DNA from 2 places in the Bradyrhizobium sp. DOA1 genome. Region 1 is predicted to be linked to the other one. Evidence: predicted binding sites of a transcription regulator. Region 1 holds the regulator's gene; the other holds the start of a gene.
The links. Region 1 encodes PhoB, which activates phosphate uptake and scavenging genes when phosphate is short. Its sites were predicted from a motif close to TGTCATNNANCTGTCAT; they were not measured.

Region 2: the regulator PhoB is predicted to act here: its motif matches at 2,436-2,452, upstream of SE91_RS17350 (DUF47 domain-containing protein).

The regions. Positions count from the first base shown of each region.
Region 1 is NZ_JXJM01000001.1:7,232,070-7,239,442, forward strand. It holds gene SE91_RS33495 (Hsp33 family molecular chaperone) at 1-967, opposite strand, end outside; gene argF (ornithine carbamoyltransferase) at 1,246-2,169, opposite strand; gene SE91_RS33505 (aspartate aminotransferase family protein) at 2,169-3,377, opposite strand; gene SE91_RS33510 (GcrA family cell cycle regulator) at 3,847-4,359, shown strand; gene phoB (phosphate regulon transcriptional regulator PhoB) at 4,600-5,307, opposite strand; gene phoU (phosphate signaling complex protein PhoU) at 5,330-6,046, opposite strand; gene pstB (phosphate ABC transporter ATP-binding protein PstB) at 6,058-6,879, opposite strand; gene pstA (phosphate ABC transporter permease PstA) at 6,876-7,373, opposite strand, start outside.
Region 2 is NZ_JXJM01000001.1:3,635,680-3,643,052, forward strand. It holds gene SE91_RS17335 (peptide chain release factor 3) at 1-270, opposite strand, end outside; gene sugE (quaternary ammonium compound efflux SMR transporter SugE) at 426-740, shown strand; gene SE91_RS17345 (inorganic phosphate transporter) at 733-1,737, opposite strand; gene SE91_RS17350 (DUF47 domain-containing protein) at 1,749-2,393, opposite strand; gene SE91_RS17355 (branched-chain amino acid ABC transporter permease) at 2,548-3,516, opposite strand; gene SE91_RS17360 (branched-chain amino acid ABC transporter permease) at 3,518-4,381, opposite strand; gene SE91_RS17365 (ABC transporter substrate-binding protein) at 4,453-5,676, opposite strand; gene SE91_RS17370 (ABC transporter ATP-binding protein) at 5,710-6,456, opposite strand; gene SE91_RS17375 (ABC transporter ATP-binding protein) at 6,449-7,204, opposite strand.

The DNA of each region.
Region 1 (7,373 bases):
AGAACTCGCAGGTCACGACGACCTTGTCGTCCTTCACCATCGCGGCGCGATCGTCAGCCGAAAAGCTCTTCAGCATGGAGGCGACCGCATCGCGCGAGCAGGAGCATTGCGCTTTCAGCGACAGCGGGTTGAACACACGCACACCACGCTCGTGAAACAACCGAAACAGCAGCCGCTCGCCGGAGAGCTCGGGATCGATCAGCTCGACGTCCTCGACGGTCTCGATCAGCGAGCGCGCCTCGACCCAGGCGTCGTCTTCCGTGACGCTGTGCACCTCGGTGCCTTCGGGCGCATCGCCGGGATGCAGGTCCGCCTGCCGTGCGCGCTCCGGCGCCTTCGGCAGGAACTGCATCAGCATGCCGCCGGCGCGCCAGCGATGCTTGCCGCCGTCGCTCGAGCGCCATTCCTCGCCGACCGCAAGGCGCACGCGCGTCGGGATCTGCTCGGAGCGCAGGAAATATTCGTGGGCGGCCTCTTCCAGGCCGCCGCCGTCGAGCGCGACCAGGCCTTGATAGCGGCTCATGTCGGGGCCCTGATCGATGGTCATGGCGAGATGGCCGCGGCCGAGCAGCGCGCCGGAGTTCAAGCCAGAATCCTTGGCCTCGCCGAGACGCGCGGCATCGTAGCGCGCGTAAGCGCGCAGGCGATCCGGGGCCATGTAATCGACGACCAGGAACGACACCGGACCGTCGGTCTGGGCCTGGAGGATGAAGCGCCCCTCGAATTTCAGCGCCGAGCCGAGCAGCGTCGTCAGCACGATGGCCTCGCCGAGCAGCTTGCCGACGGGCGCGGGATAATCGTGCTTGGTCAGGATGTCGTCGAGCGCCGGGCCAAGCCGCACCAGGCGGCCGCGCACGTCGAGCGCATCGACCTCGTAAGGCAGCACGGCGTCATCGATCGGAACCGCTGATGGTGCGCGAACCGGGCCTTCGGGCCCGGCTTTCATGTCAGGAGATTGGGAAACCATGGCGCTCTATCTGGGGTCTGAGATGGGGATTGGAAGGGGGTGCGATCCGGATGCAGAATGGATCACACGAAAGCACGACAAGATCAGTGTCGTCCCGGGACTCGCAAGGCGCGAGCCCGGGACCCATAGCCACATGATTACATCACAACGCGAGATGACAACCCCGAGTCCTCGCCAAACAACTTCCTGTGGCTATGGATCCCGGATCGGCGCGCCGCTGTGCGGCGCTTGTCCGGGACGACAGTGTGTGCAAGGCGGTCGCCGGGCTTCCACCGGTGCTACTTCACCGCGTCGAAGCACCAGGCCAGGATGCCCTTTTGCGCGTGCAGGCGGTTTTCGGCCTCGTCGAACACGACCGATTGCGGGCCGTCGATCACCTCGTCGGTGACCTCCTCGCCGCGATGGGCCGGCAGGCAGTGCATGAACAGCGCGTCGGGCTTGGCCAGCGACATCAGCTTGCCGTTGACCTGGTAGGGCTTCAGCACGTTGTGACGATGCTCGCCCTCCTTGTCGCCCATCGACACCCAGGTGTCGGTGACGACGCAGTCGGCGCCCTTCACCGCGGCTTCCGGATCGGTGCCGAGCACGATGGGCGCGTTGGTCGCCTTGATCCAGTCGCGCATCACCTTCTTGGGTGCGAGCTCCGGAGGCGTCGCAACATTGAGCTGGAATTTGAAGCGCTCGGCGGCGTGCGCCCAGGACGCCAGCACGTTGTTGTCGTCGCCGGTCCAGGCCACCGTCTTGCCCTCGATCGGGCCGCGATGCTCCTCGTAGGTCATGAGGTCGGCCATCACCTGGCAGGGATGCGAACGGCGCGTCAGGCCGTTGATGACGGGCACGGTCGCATAGGCGGCAAGCTCCAGCAGCGCCTCGTGATTGAGGATGCGGATCATGATGGCGTCGACATAGCGCGACAGCACGCGCGCGGTGTCGGCGATGGTCTCGCCGCGGCCGAGCTGCATCTCGGCGCCGGTGAGCATGATGGGCTCACCGCCGAGCTGGCGCATGGCCACGTCGAACGACACCCGCGTCCGCGTCGAAGGACGCTCGAAGATCATCGCCAGCGTCTTGCCTTCGAGCGGCCTGACCGGCTGATGCGCCTTCTGCTTCGCCTTCATGGCGGAGGATGCGGCGAGCATGCGCTTGAGCTCCGACAACGGGAGCTCGTTGATGTCGAGGAAGTGTCTCGGCGACTTGCTCATCAGCTTGCCGCCCGCTTGGTCTGACTGGACGAGATCGCAGCGCAAGCACGCTCGAGCCGCCCGACGCTGTCCTCGATCTCGGCTTCGGTGACGATCAGAGGCGGCAGGAAGCGCACGACATTGTCGCCGGCACCGACCGTGAGCAGCTTTTCGTTGCGCAAGGCGGCAACGAGATCAGCCGAAGGCACCACCGCCTTGATGCCGATCAGCAGACCTTCGCCACGGACTTCGCTGACGATATCGGGGTGGCGGTCGATCACGGAGGCGAGCTTCTGCTTGAGCAGCAGCGACATCTTCTGCACGTGATCGAAGAAGCCGGGCTTGAGCATGACGTCGAGCACGGCGTTCGCAGCGGAGATCGCGAGCGGATTGCCGCCGAACGTCGAGCCGTGTGAGCCGGGCCCCATTCCGGCAGCCGCCTCCGCCGTGGCGAGCACCGCGCCGATCGGGAAGCCGCCACCGAGCGCCTTGGCGAGCGACATCACGTCGGGCGTGACGCCGGTGCGCCGGTGCGCGAAGAGATCGCCGGTACGCCCCATGCCGGTCTGCACCTCGTCGAAAGCGAGCAGAAGACCCTTCTCGTCGCAGAGCTGGCGCAGCGCCTTGAGGAAGGCGGGCGTCGACGAACGCACGCCGCCCTCGCCCTGGATCGGCTCAATCAGGATGCCAGCGGTCTGCGGGCCGATCGCCTTCTTCACGGCCTCGATGTCGCCATGCGGGACCTGGTCGAAACCGTCCATCGGCGGACCAAAACCTTCGAGGTATTTTGCAGATCCGGTCGCGGCCAGCGTCGCCAGCGTGCGGCCATGGAAGGCGCCTTCGAAGGTGATGATGCGATAGCGTTCCGGATGGCCCTTGGAGAAGTGATGGTGGCGGACCAGCTTGATCACACCCTCCAGCGCCTCGGCGCCGGAATTGCAGAAGAACACGAAGTCCGCAAAGCTCTCGTTGCACAGGCGCACGGCGAGCTTCTCGCCATCCGGGCTCTGGAACAGGTTCGACATGTGCCAGAGCTTCGTCGACTGCTCCTGCAAGGCCTTGACCAGCGCCGGATGGCAATGGCCGAGCGCGTTCACCGCAACACCCGAGGTGAAATCGAGATAGCGATCGCCATTGGTCGCGATCAGCCAGCAGCCTTCGCCGCGCTCGAAACCAAGGTCGGCCCTGGCGAAAACGGGAAGCAGATGCGGCGCGGCGCTGTTGGTCATGACCATCACTTGGATGTTGCATTTGAATGTTGAGACCTGCCTGGCATGCCTTGCGCAGCGCACCATTGACCGGTCCGGAAAACGAAACGTGCCGCCTTTTAAGGGCGGCACGCGGCACTATCTTATGCCTGGCAAGACGGGTGTCAATGCCGCCCGGAAAGCCTCGCGAAACGCTGATTCCGTAGTCTTGCGGTGCCGATTTTGCGGGGTTTTCACCACGGAACATGTGGAAGCGAGTCGGCGGACTCTTGCGCGGGAGTCACGCCATATTGTAGCGTTTGGACTGTCAGATACGACATCTCGTGCAGCGGTTCTGATCCCAAGAGTCCTCATGTACCGGCGTAAACGTTCGGGCGCTCGTTGCGCGCCCGGCGAGCCTTAAGGGATTCTGGCGGCACGGGTTTTTTCAAGGCTTAGGCATTCGCTGCGAGGCCCCAGGATGGCGGCGCGCAGCGAGGGAAAGGGTGCAATGACGGTTTTGACCTGGTCCGATGATCGCGTCGAGCAGCTGAAAAAGCTCTGGGAGGCCGGACTTTCGGCCAGCCAGATCGCGGCTGAGCTCGGCAATGTGACCCGCAATGCCGTGATCGGCAAAGTGCACAGGCTCGGCCTGTCCGGCCGCGCCAAGAGTCCGTCTTCGGCCGCTCCGCGGCCGCGCAAGGCACGCCCGGCGCAGCACATGATGCGGGTGACCCGTCCGATCTCGCGCGGCAACACCGCGCTGGCGCAGGCCTTCGAGGTCGAGGTCGAGGCAGAGCCCGTCACCTACGACAACGTGGTGCCGATGAGCCAGCGGCTGTCGCTGCTGGAATTGAACGAGGCGACCTGCCACTGGCCGGTCGGCGATCCCTCGAGCCCGGATTTCTTCTTCTGCGGCGGCAAGGCGCTCTCCGGCCTGCCCTACTGCGCCCAGCACTCGCGCGTCGCCTATCAGCCCGCAGCGGATCGCCGGCGCGCGCCGGCCAAGCCGAGCACGCGGTGAGCGGGGTTTAACTGACTGCAAGGACAGCAGCCGTCGCGCGATGACGGCTCCAATTGCTCGGTGTCACCCCCGCGAACGCGGGGATCCATAACCCAAGGGCGCAATTGTTGCGCGAGATGGTCACACCGAGTCGTCGTCAAACCACGTCTTGTGGTTATGGGTCCCGGGTTCGCGCTGCGCGCGCCCCGGGACGACAGCTGAGATTGTAGCCACAGCTGCCAGCGAACAAACTCAAAAACCTTACGTCTGCTCCGCCTTCGCAAACCGATCGTCGAGCGCATAGCCGGCACCGCGGACCGTGCGGATCGGGTCCTGCTCGCGGCCGAGATTGAGCAGCTTGCGCAGGCGGCCGATATGGACGTCGACGGTGCGTTCGTCGATGTAGATGTCGCGGCCCCAGACGCTGTCGAGCAGTTGCTCGCGCGAGAACACGCGGCCCGGATGCTCCAGGAAGAACTCCAGAAGGCGATACTCGGTCGGGCCGAGATCGATCGGCCGGCCCGAGCGCGCGACGCGGCGCTTGTCGCGGTCGAGCTCGATGTCGCCATAGGCCAGCACAGTGGCGAGCCGCTCCGGGCTTGCCCGCCGCAGAAGGCCCTTCACCCGCGCCAGCAGCTCCGGCACCGAGAACGGCTTGACGATGTAGTCGTCGGCGCCGGTCGCAAGACCCCGCACCCGCTCGCTCTCCTCGCCGCGCGCGGTGAGCATGATGATCGGCAGCTGCTTGGTCTCGGGACGGGTGCGCAGACGCCGGCACAGCTCGATGCCTGACAGCCCCGGCAGCATCCAGTCGAGCACGATCAGATCGGGGATGTGTTCCTTGAGGCGGGTGTCGGCGTCGTCGCCGCGCATCACCGTCTCCACGTCATAGCCGTCGCCTTCGAGGTTGTAGCGCAGAAGCTCGGTGAGAGCTTCTTCGTCTTCAACCACCATAATGCGTGCGCCCATGTGGTCGTCGCTCCTTAAGTCGTCAGGTATTCGGGACCGTCGTGGCGAAGGTCGTCATGTCGCCCTTCGGCCGCTTGTCGGTCATCGCCTGACCCTCGATCATGTAGAACACGGTCTCGGCGATGTTGGTGGCGTGGTCGCCGATCCGCTCGATGTTCTTGGCGCAGAACATCAGGTGGATGCAGAACGAGATGTTGCGCGGATCCTCCATCATATAAGTGAGGAGCTCGCGGAACAGCGAGGTGCAGATGGCGTCGACCTCCTCGTCGCCCTTCCACACCGCCATCGCCGCCGGCAGATCATGCGCGGCATAAGCGTCCAGCACCGACTTGACCTGCTGCTGCACGAGGTCGGTCATGTGCTCGAGGCCGCGAAACAGCTTCAGCGGATGGAAGTCCGCATCCAGCGCGGCGACGCGTTTGCCCATGTTCTTGGCGAGGTCGCCGATGCGCTCCAGATCGGTCGCGACGCGCATGGCGCCGACGATCTCGCGCAGGTCGACCGCCATCGGCTGGCGGCGGGCGATGGTGAGCACGGCGCGCTCCTCGATGCGCTTCTGCAGCGCGTCGAGCTCGGCGTCGATGGTGACGACGCGCTGGCCGAGTGCGACGTCGCGGCGGATCAGCGCGTCGACGGAGTCGACGATCATGCGCTCGGCGATGCCCCCCATCTCGGCGACCAGGCGGGTGAGCTCCTGGAGGTCGGTGTCGAAGGCCTTTGCGGTATGTTCAGAACCCATGTCCCGTCTCCTCAGCCGAACCGGCCGGTGATGTAATCCTGCGTGCGCCGGTCGCTCGGCGACGTGAAGATCTTGCTGGTGTCGTCGAACTCGATCAGCTCGCCGAGATACATGAAGGCGGTCTTGTCGGAGACACGGGCCGCCTGCTGCATGTTATGGGTGACGATCGCGATCGTGTAATTTTCGGACAGTTCCTGGATCAGCTCCTCGACCTTGGCGGTCGAGATCGGATCGAGCGCCGAGCAGGGCTCGTCGAACAGGATCACCTCGGGCCGCACCGCGACGGTGCGCGCGATGCAGAGACGCTGCTGCTGGCCGCCGGAGAGCGACAGGCCGGAGGCGTTGAGCTTGTCCTTGACCTCGTTCCACAACGCGCCGCCGCGCAGCGCCTTCTCGACCCGATCATCCATCTCGGATTTCGAGATCTTCTCGTAGAGGCGGATGCCGAAGGCGATGTTCTCGTAGATCGTCATCGGGAACGGCGTCGGCTTCTGGAACACCATGCCGACGCGGGCGCGCAGCAGGTTGAGGTCGAGCTTGGGATCGAGGATGTTGGTCTGATCCAGCAACAGCTGGCCGGTGGCACGCTGGCCCGGATAGAGATCGTACATCCGGTTGAAGATGCGCAGCAGGGTCGACTTGCCGCAGCCCGACGGGCCGATGAACGCCGTGACGCGGTTGGTGCCGAGCGCCAGATTGATGTTCTTCAGCGCGTGGTGCTCACCGTAATAGAAGTTCAGGTTGCGCGCGGTGACCTTGGCGGGCGCCTCGGGCAACGGCTGCGAGCCGGGGTGAACGGTCGGCGCACTGACGGAAACAGACATTTCGCTCATTTTGCAGTCCTCTCGGCGCCAAGGATGCGCGCGCCAATGTTCAGGGCAAGCACAGTCAGAGTGATGAGCAGCGCGCCGCTCCAGGCGAGTTGCTTCCAATATTCGTAGGGGCTCTGCACGAAGTTGTTGATGGTCACCGGCAGGTTGGCCATCGTCTTGTTCAGGCCGAGGCTGAAGAACTGGTTCGACAGCGCCGTGAACAGCAGCGGCGCGGTCTCGCCCGCGACGCGGGCAGTCGCCAGCAGCACGCCGGTGATGAGGCCGGAGCGCGCGGCCCGATAGGCGATGCGCTTGATCACCAGCGACCGCGGCAGACCGAGCGCGGAGGCCGCCTCGCGCAGCGGGTTCGGCACCAGCAGCAGCATGTCTTCGGTGGTGCGCACCACGACCGGGATCACGATGACGGCGAGCGCCAGCGCGCCGGCGATGGCCGAGAAGCCCCGCATCGGCACCACCACCGCGCCGTAGATGAACAGGCCGATGATGATCGAGGG
Region 2 (7,373 bases), 3.6 Mb from region 1:
GAATTCGAAGGTCATCACCGAGGTCACGACCGAGATGCCGCGCTCGCGCTCGATCTTCATCCAGTCCGACCGCGTGTTGCGCCGCTCGCCCTTGGCCTTGACCTGGCCGGCGAGATTGATGGCGCCGCCGAACAGCAGCAGCTTCTCGGTCAGCGTGGTCTTGCCGGCGTCGGGATGGGAGATGATCGCAAAGGTCCGTCGCCGCGCCACTTCGGCGGCAAGCGGAGAACGGGCCGGCGATTCGGCTGCTGTGGTGGCGATGTCGGACATGGCGGGAGCGTTTGGCAGGGAAAATGGGCCTGATCAAGCCTCATTTGGTGATTGCAGGGCCTTCCGGCCAGCCCCATATCGGCCCTTGGGAGGGACGACCTTCCCGTTTCTCAGCACCTCAGCGGGGACGACCCTGCCTTGAATGGAGGGTCGTCATGGCCTGGAGCATCCTGTTCGTCGCCGGTCTTCTCGAAATCACCTGGGCGATCGGGTTGAAATACACCGAGGGCTTTAGCCGGCTTGTTCCGTCCGTCGTCACGCTGGCGGCCATGGCCGGCAGCGTCATCCTGCTCGGGCTCGCGCTCAAATCACTGCCCGTGGGAACCGCCTACGCGGTCTGGACCGGGATCGGCGCGGTCGGCACCGCGACGCTCGGCATCTTTCTGTTCGGCGAGCCGGCGACCGCCCTCCGGCTTGCCAGCATCGGGCTGATCGTTGCCGGCATCATCGGGCTGAAGCTCGTCACTTGACGAGTTGGACCACCCACCAGGTCAGCGCGGCGACGATTGCCGAGGCCGGGATCGTGATCACCCAGGCATAGACGATGGAGCTGGCGACGTTCCAGCGCACCGCCGAGACGCGGCGGGCGGCGCCGACGCCGACGATGGCACCGGTGATGGTGTGGGTGGTCGAGACGGGAACGCCGAGGAATGTCGCCATGAACAGGGTCACGGCGCCGCCGGTTTCGGCGCAGAACCCCTGCATCGGCGTCAGCTTGGTGATGCGCAGGCCCATGGTGCGCACGATGCGCCAGCCGCCCATCAGCGTGCCCAGCGCCATCGCGGCCTGGCAGGACAGCACCACCCAGAACGGCACTGAGAATTCGCTGCCGAGATGGCCCTGCGAGTAGAGCAGCACGGCGATGATGCCCATGGTCTTCTGCGCGTCGTTGCCGCCATGGCCGAGCGAATAGAGCGAGGCGGAGGCGAATTGCAGGATGCGGAAGGCGCGATCCACCGCGAACGGCGTCGAGCGCACCGAGGCCCAGGATACGATCGCCACCAGCAGCATCGCGAGCAGGAAGCCCACGAGGGGCGACAGCACGATGGCCAGCACCGTCTTGGACAATCCGCTCCACACCGCCGCCGAAATGCCCGCCTTGGCGAGACCGCCGCCGACGAGCCCGCCGATCAGCGCATGCGACGACGAAGACGGGATGCCCAGTGCCCAGGTCACGAGGTTCCAGACGATGGCGCCGACGAGTGCTGCAAAGATCACCTGGGCATCGACCACGGCGGGATCGATGATGCCTGTGCCGATGGTCTGGGCGACGTGCAGCCCGAACACCAGGAAGGCGATGAAATTGAAGAACGCAGCCCAGAACACCGCGAATTGCGGCCGCAGCACACGGGTCGAGACGATGGTCGCGATCGAATTGGCGGCGTCATGCAGGCCGTTCAGGAAGTCGAACAGCAGCGCGACGGCGATCAAGCCGACCAGGATGGGGAGACCCAACGCAGCATCCACGGCGGCCCGCCCTACACTTGCTCGATGACGATGCTGTTGATCTCATTGGCCACGTCGTCGAAGCGGTCGGCCACCTTTTCGAGATGGTCATAGATCTCGACCCCGACGATGAAATCCATCGCATTGCCGTCGCGATGCTTGAGGAACAGCTCCTTCAGGCCGATGTCGTGGAGATCGTCGACGCGCCCCTCCAACTTGCCCAGCTCTTCCGTGATCGCGGTCAGCATGGCGACGTTCGGGCCGATCGACTGCATCAAAGGCAGCGCGCGTCCGACCAGATTGGCGCATTCGATCAGGAGCCCACCGATCTCGCGCATCGGCGGCTCAAAGGTGCGGACTTCGAACAGCATCACCGCCTTGGCGGTCTGCTGCATCTGGTCGATGGCATCGTCCAGCGACGTGATCAGGTTCTTGATGTCGCCGCGGTCGAACGGGGTGATGAAGGTGCGGCGCACCGCCGTCAGCACCTCACGGGTGATGTTGTCGGCATCGTTCTCGAACTGGTTGACCCTCTGGCAATAGACCGGCGTCTCCTCGCCTCCGTTCAGCATGCCCTGGAGCGCGATCGCGCCCTGGATCACGGTCTGGGCATGACGGTCGAACAGGTCGAAGAAGCGTTCTTCCTTGGGCAGGAAAGCACGAAACCATCGCATCATGGGGATAGGCTACCGGCTGGAAATGGTCAGGCCCGAACGGGCTGTCATGAAACTGTCATAGACCATTTTCGATCCGCGCGCGTGTCATCTCGCGCGCGGAGCCGGATCATCCACCGCTTTCCAGCGGCGAGTAAATCGAAGTCAAATCAGCTACTTAGAGCGACCGCCGGAAGTAATGCGCAATTTCGCCGATGACACCGCGGCGGAAGGTGAGCACGCAGACCACGAAGATCGCGCCCTGGATCACCGTCACCCATTGGCCAAACCCCGCCAGATATTGCTGCATGGCGATGATCACGAAGGCGCCGACCACGGGACCAAAGATGGTGCCAAGACCGCCAACCAGCGTCATCAGCACGACCTCGCCCGACATCGACCAGTGCACGTCGGTGAGTGAGGCGTTTTGTGCCACGAACACCTTCAGCGCACCGGCAAAGCCGGCCAGCGTGCCCGACAGGACGAAGGCCAGGAACTTGTACTGGTCGGTGCGGTAGCCCAGCGAGATGGCGCGCTGCTCGTTCTCGCGGATCGACTTCAGCACCTCGCCGAACGGGGAGTTGATGATGCGGAAGATCAGGAGGAAGCCGGCAAGGAAACTGACCAGCACCACGTAATAGAGCACCGTCGGCTTGGAGAGGTCGAGCACGCCGAACATGCGCCCCTGCGGGATGCCCTGGATGCCGTCCTCACCATGGGTGAACGGGGCCTGGAGATAGATGAAGTACAGGAGCTGCGACAGCGCCAGCGTGATCATCGAGAAATAGATGCCCTGGCGGCGGATCGAGATGTAGCCGGTGATGATCGACAGCGCGAACGCCGCGACGACACCGACGAGGATGCCGAGCTCGGGTGGCAGCGCCCACACTTTCAGCGCATGCGCGCTGCAATAGCCCGCCGTTCCCAGGAACATCGCGTGGCCGAACGACAGCAGGCCGCCATAGCCGACCAGTAGGTTGAAGGCACAGGCGAGCAGCGCGAAGCACAGCGCCTGCATCACGAAGAACGGGTAGACTCCCGTGAACGGCACCGCCGCCAGCAGCAGCGCCATCACCACGAAAACGATCATCTCGTCGCGCATGGCGCGAGGACTTACCGGCAGCGTGTCGTCCGTCAGGGTCGTCATATCAGGCTGCCCTTCCCGTCAATCCCGTTGGCTTCACCAAGAGCACCAGCACCATCAGCACGAACACGACGGTGTTGGAGGCCTCGGGATAGAAATATTTGGTCAGGCCCTCGATCACGCCGAGCGCAAAGCCGGTGATGATGGAGCCCATGATCGATCCCATGCCGCCGATGACGACCACCGCGAACACGACGATGATGAGGTCGGCGCCCATCAGCGGCCGCACCTGGTTGATCGGTGCCGAGAGCACGCCGGCGAGCGCGGCAAGGCCGACGCCGAGACCGTAAGTCAGCGTGATCATGCGCGGCACGTTGATGCCGAAGGCGCGCACCAGCGTCGGATTTTCAGTGGCGGCGCGCAGGTAAGCGCCGAGCTGCGTCTTCTCGATCAGGAACCAGGTCGCAAGGCACACTACCAGCGAGAACACGACGACCCAGCCGCGATAGATCGGCAGGAACATAAAGCCGAGATTCATGCCGCCCTTGAGCTGGTCCGGAATGGCGTAAGGCAGGCCCGAGGAGCCGAAATAGTTCTGGAAGACGCCCTGCACGATCAGCGCGATGCCGAAGGTCAGCAGCAGGCCGTAGAGGTGATCGAGCCCGGTCAGCCATTGCAGCATGGTCCGTTCCAGGATCATGCCGAAGATGCCGACGATAATCGGCGCCAGCAGCAACGCCCACCAATAATTGATGCCGCCGAGGTTCAACAGGAAATAGGCGACGAACGCGCCCATCATGTAGAGCGCACCGTGGGCGAAGTTGATGATGTTGAGCATGCCGAAGATCACGGCAAGTCCGAGACTGAGCAGCGCGTAGAACGAGCCGTTGATCAGTCCCACCAGTAGCTGAGCGTAAAGAGCCTGCATCGATCCCGCACCCGGTCCCTTCGGCGTTCCCTAGAGCTGCCCGCCGGCTCGCGGCCGGCGGGCTGTTGGTCTTACTTCTTGAGCAGCGCGCACTTGCTCTCGGACAGCGGCGTGAACGCCTGGTCGCCCGGCACCGTGCCGACGAGCTTGTAGAAATCCCACGGCCCCTTGGACTCCGAGGGCTTCTTGACCTCGAAGAGGTAGGCGCTGTGGATGGTGCGGCCGTTGGGCTGAATCTCGCCCTTGCCGAACAGGTCGTCCTCGGTCGGCATCGACTTCATCTTCTCGACGATCTTGACGCCGTCATGCGGGTTGCCGCCCAGCGCTTCCAGTGCCTTGAGGTAATGACGAACACCCGAATAAACGCCGGCCTGCACCATGGTCGGCGGCGCATTGTTCTTCATCTTCTCCGCGAAACGCTTGGAGAACGCCCGGGTCTGATCGTTCATGTCCCAATAGAACGTCTCTGTGAAGTTGAGGCCCTGTGCCGTCTCCAGACCGATGGCCTTGACGTCGGTGAGGAACAGCAGCAGTGCCGCGAGCTTCTGACCGCCCTTGACGATGCCGAACTCGGCCGCCTGCTTGATCGTGTTCGTGGTGTCGCCGCCGGCATTGGCAAGACCGATGATCTTGGCCTTGGAGGCCTGCGCCTGAAGCAGGAACGAGGAGAAATCCGGCGTGTTCAGCGGATGCTTGACGCCACCCACCACTTTGCCGCCATTCGCAGTGATGACAGCCGTGGTGTCGCGCTCGAGCGCGGCGCCGAAGGCGTAGTCGGCTGTCAGGAAGAACCAGGTGTCACCGCCGGCCTTCACCAGCGCCTGGCCGGTGGTATGGGCCAGCATGTAGGTGTCGTAGGTCCAGTGCACCGTGTTGGGCGAGCACTGTGCGTTGGTGAGGTCGGAGGTCGCCGCACCCGAATTGATGTAGACGCCGTTCTTCTCCTTGACGACGTTGTTGACGGCCAGCGCGACGCCCGAGTTCGGCACGTCGACGACGATGTCGACCTTGTCGACGTCGAACCATTGCCGCGCGATCGTGGTCCCGATGTCGGGCTTGTTCTGGTGGTCACCCGAGATGATGTCGATCTTCCAGCCCTTCGCCGCCAAGCCGGAATCCTCGACGGCCATTCGTGCCGCCAGCGTCGAGCCCGGTCCGCCGAGGTCCGCGTAGAGCCCGGACTGATCCGACAGCGCGCCGATCTTGACGGTCTTGTCCTGCGCGGATGCAACGCCTGCCGCGGCGAAGGTCAGCGCGGTAGTCAGCAGCAATGACGCAATCGACCTGGTGTTCATGCAACTTTCCTTTTTCAATTCTTCTTTGGCGTTCTAGACGCCGAGATAGGTGTGGAGCTTGTCCATGTTGGCGGCAAGCTCGGCGTTGGAAAACCCGTCAATGATCTTGCCGTGCTCGACCACATAGTAACGGTCGGCGACGGTCGATGCGAAGCGGAAGTTCTGCTCGACCAGGAGGATGGTGAAGCCCTCCTTCTTGAGCCGCGCAATGGTGTGGCCGATCTGCTGGATGATGACGGGCGCAAGGCCCTCGGTCGGTTCGTCCAGCATCAGGAAGCTCGCGCCGGTGCGCAGAATGCGCGCGATCGCCAGCATCTGCTGCTCGCCGCCCGACAGCTTGGTGCCCTGGCTCTTGAGCCGCTCCTTCAGGTTCGGGAACAGATCGAAGATCTGATCGAGCGGGAGTCCGCCTTCCCGGACCACCGGCGGCAGCATCAGATTCTCCCGCACGTCGAGGCTGGAGAATATCCCCCGCTCCTCCGGGCAGAACGCGATGCCCATCCGCGCGATCCTGTCGGAGGTCGCGCGGATGATGTCCTGGTTGTTGAATTTCACGGAGCCGGTACGCTTGCCGATGATGCCCATGATCGACTTCAGCGTGGTCGTCTTGCCGGCGCCGTTGCGCCCGAGCAGGGTGACGACCTCGCCCGCATTCACGTCGAAGTTGATCCCGTGCAGGATGTGGGACTCGCCGTACCAGGCTTCCAGGTTGCGGACTTGAAGGATGTTTCCACCGGTCGCAGCCTTTACCGGAGCCTCGGCGATCGCAGTGTCAGGCATGACCGGCTCCCAGATAGGCTTCCTTGACGCGCTCGTCCTTGGTGAGCTCCGAGTAATGGCCCTGCGCGAGCACCTGCCCGCGCGTCAGCACGGTGATGATGTCGGAGAGATTGGCCACGACGCTCAGATTATGCTCGACCATCAGGATGGTGTATTTCGCGGAGATGCGCTTGATCAGCGCCGCGATCTTGTCGATGTCCTCGTGGCCCATGCCGGCCATCGGCTCGTCCAGCAGCATCATCTCAGGGTCGAGTGCCAGCGTCGTTGCGATCTCCAGTGCGCGCTTGCGCCCGTAGGGCATCTCGACTGCGGGCGTGTTGGCAAACTCGCTGAGGCCGACATCGTTCAACAGCTCGCGCGCGCGGTCGTTGAAGCGGTTGAGCACGGATTTCGAACGCCAGAAGTCGAACGAGGAGCCGTGCTGGCGCTGAAGCGCAACGCGGACGTTCTCCAGCGCGGTGAGATGCGGAAATACCGCCGAAATCTGGAACGAACGAACCAGACCCATGCGGGCCACGTCGGCCGGCGCCATCGCCGTGATGTCCTGCCCCTTGTACAGAATCTTCCCGGCAGACGGTTTGAGGAACTTGGTCAGAAGGTTGAAGCAGGTCGTCTTGCCGGCCCCGTTCGGGCCGATCAACGCATGGATGCTCCCACGGCGAACCTTGAGCGCAACGTCGCGTACGGCGAAGAAGCCCGCGAACTCCTTGGTCAAGCCTTCCGTTTCGAGAATGAACTCATCAGCCAAACAGATTTCCCCCTGCCCGCGCAACGCGCTGGCCGCGCGTGGCTGTCCTTGTTTACTTCGGCTTTCCGGAGGTCTTGGAGCCTATCCTTGGAGCCCATCCGGAACGCCGCCTCCGGGCGCGGAATATGCCGGAGGTGACGGGGGTTAGGCAAGGCGGAAAGCTGAGCAG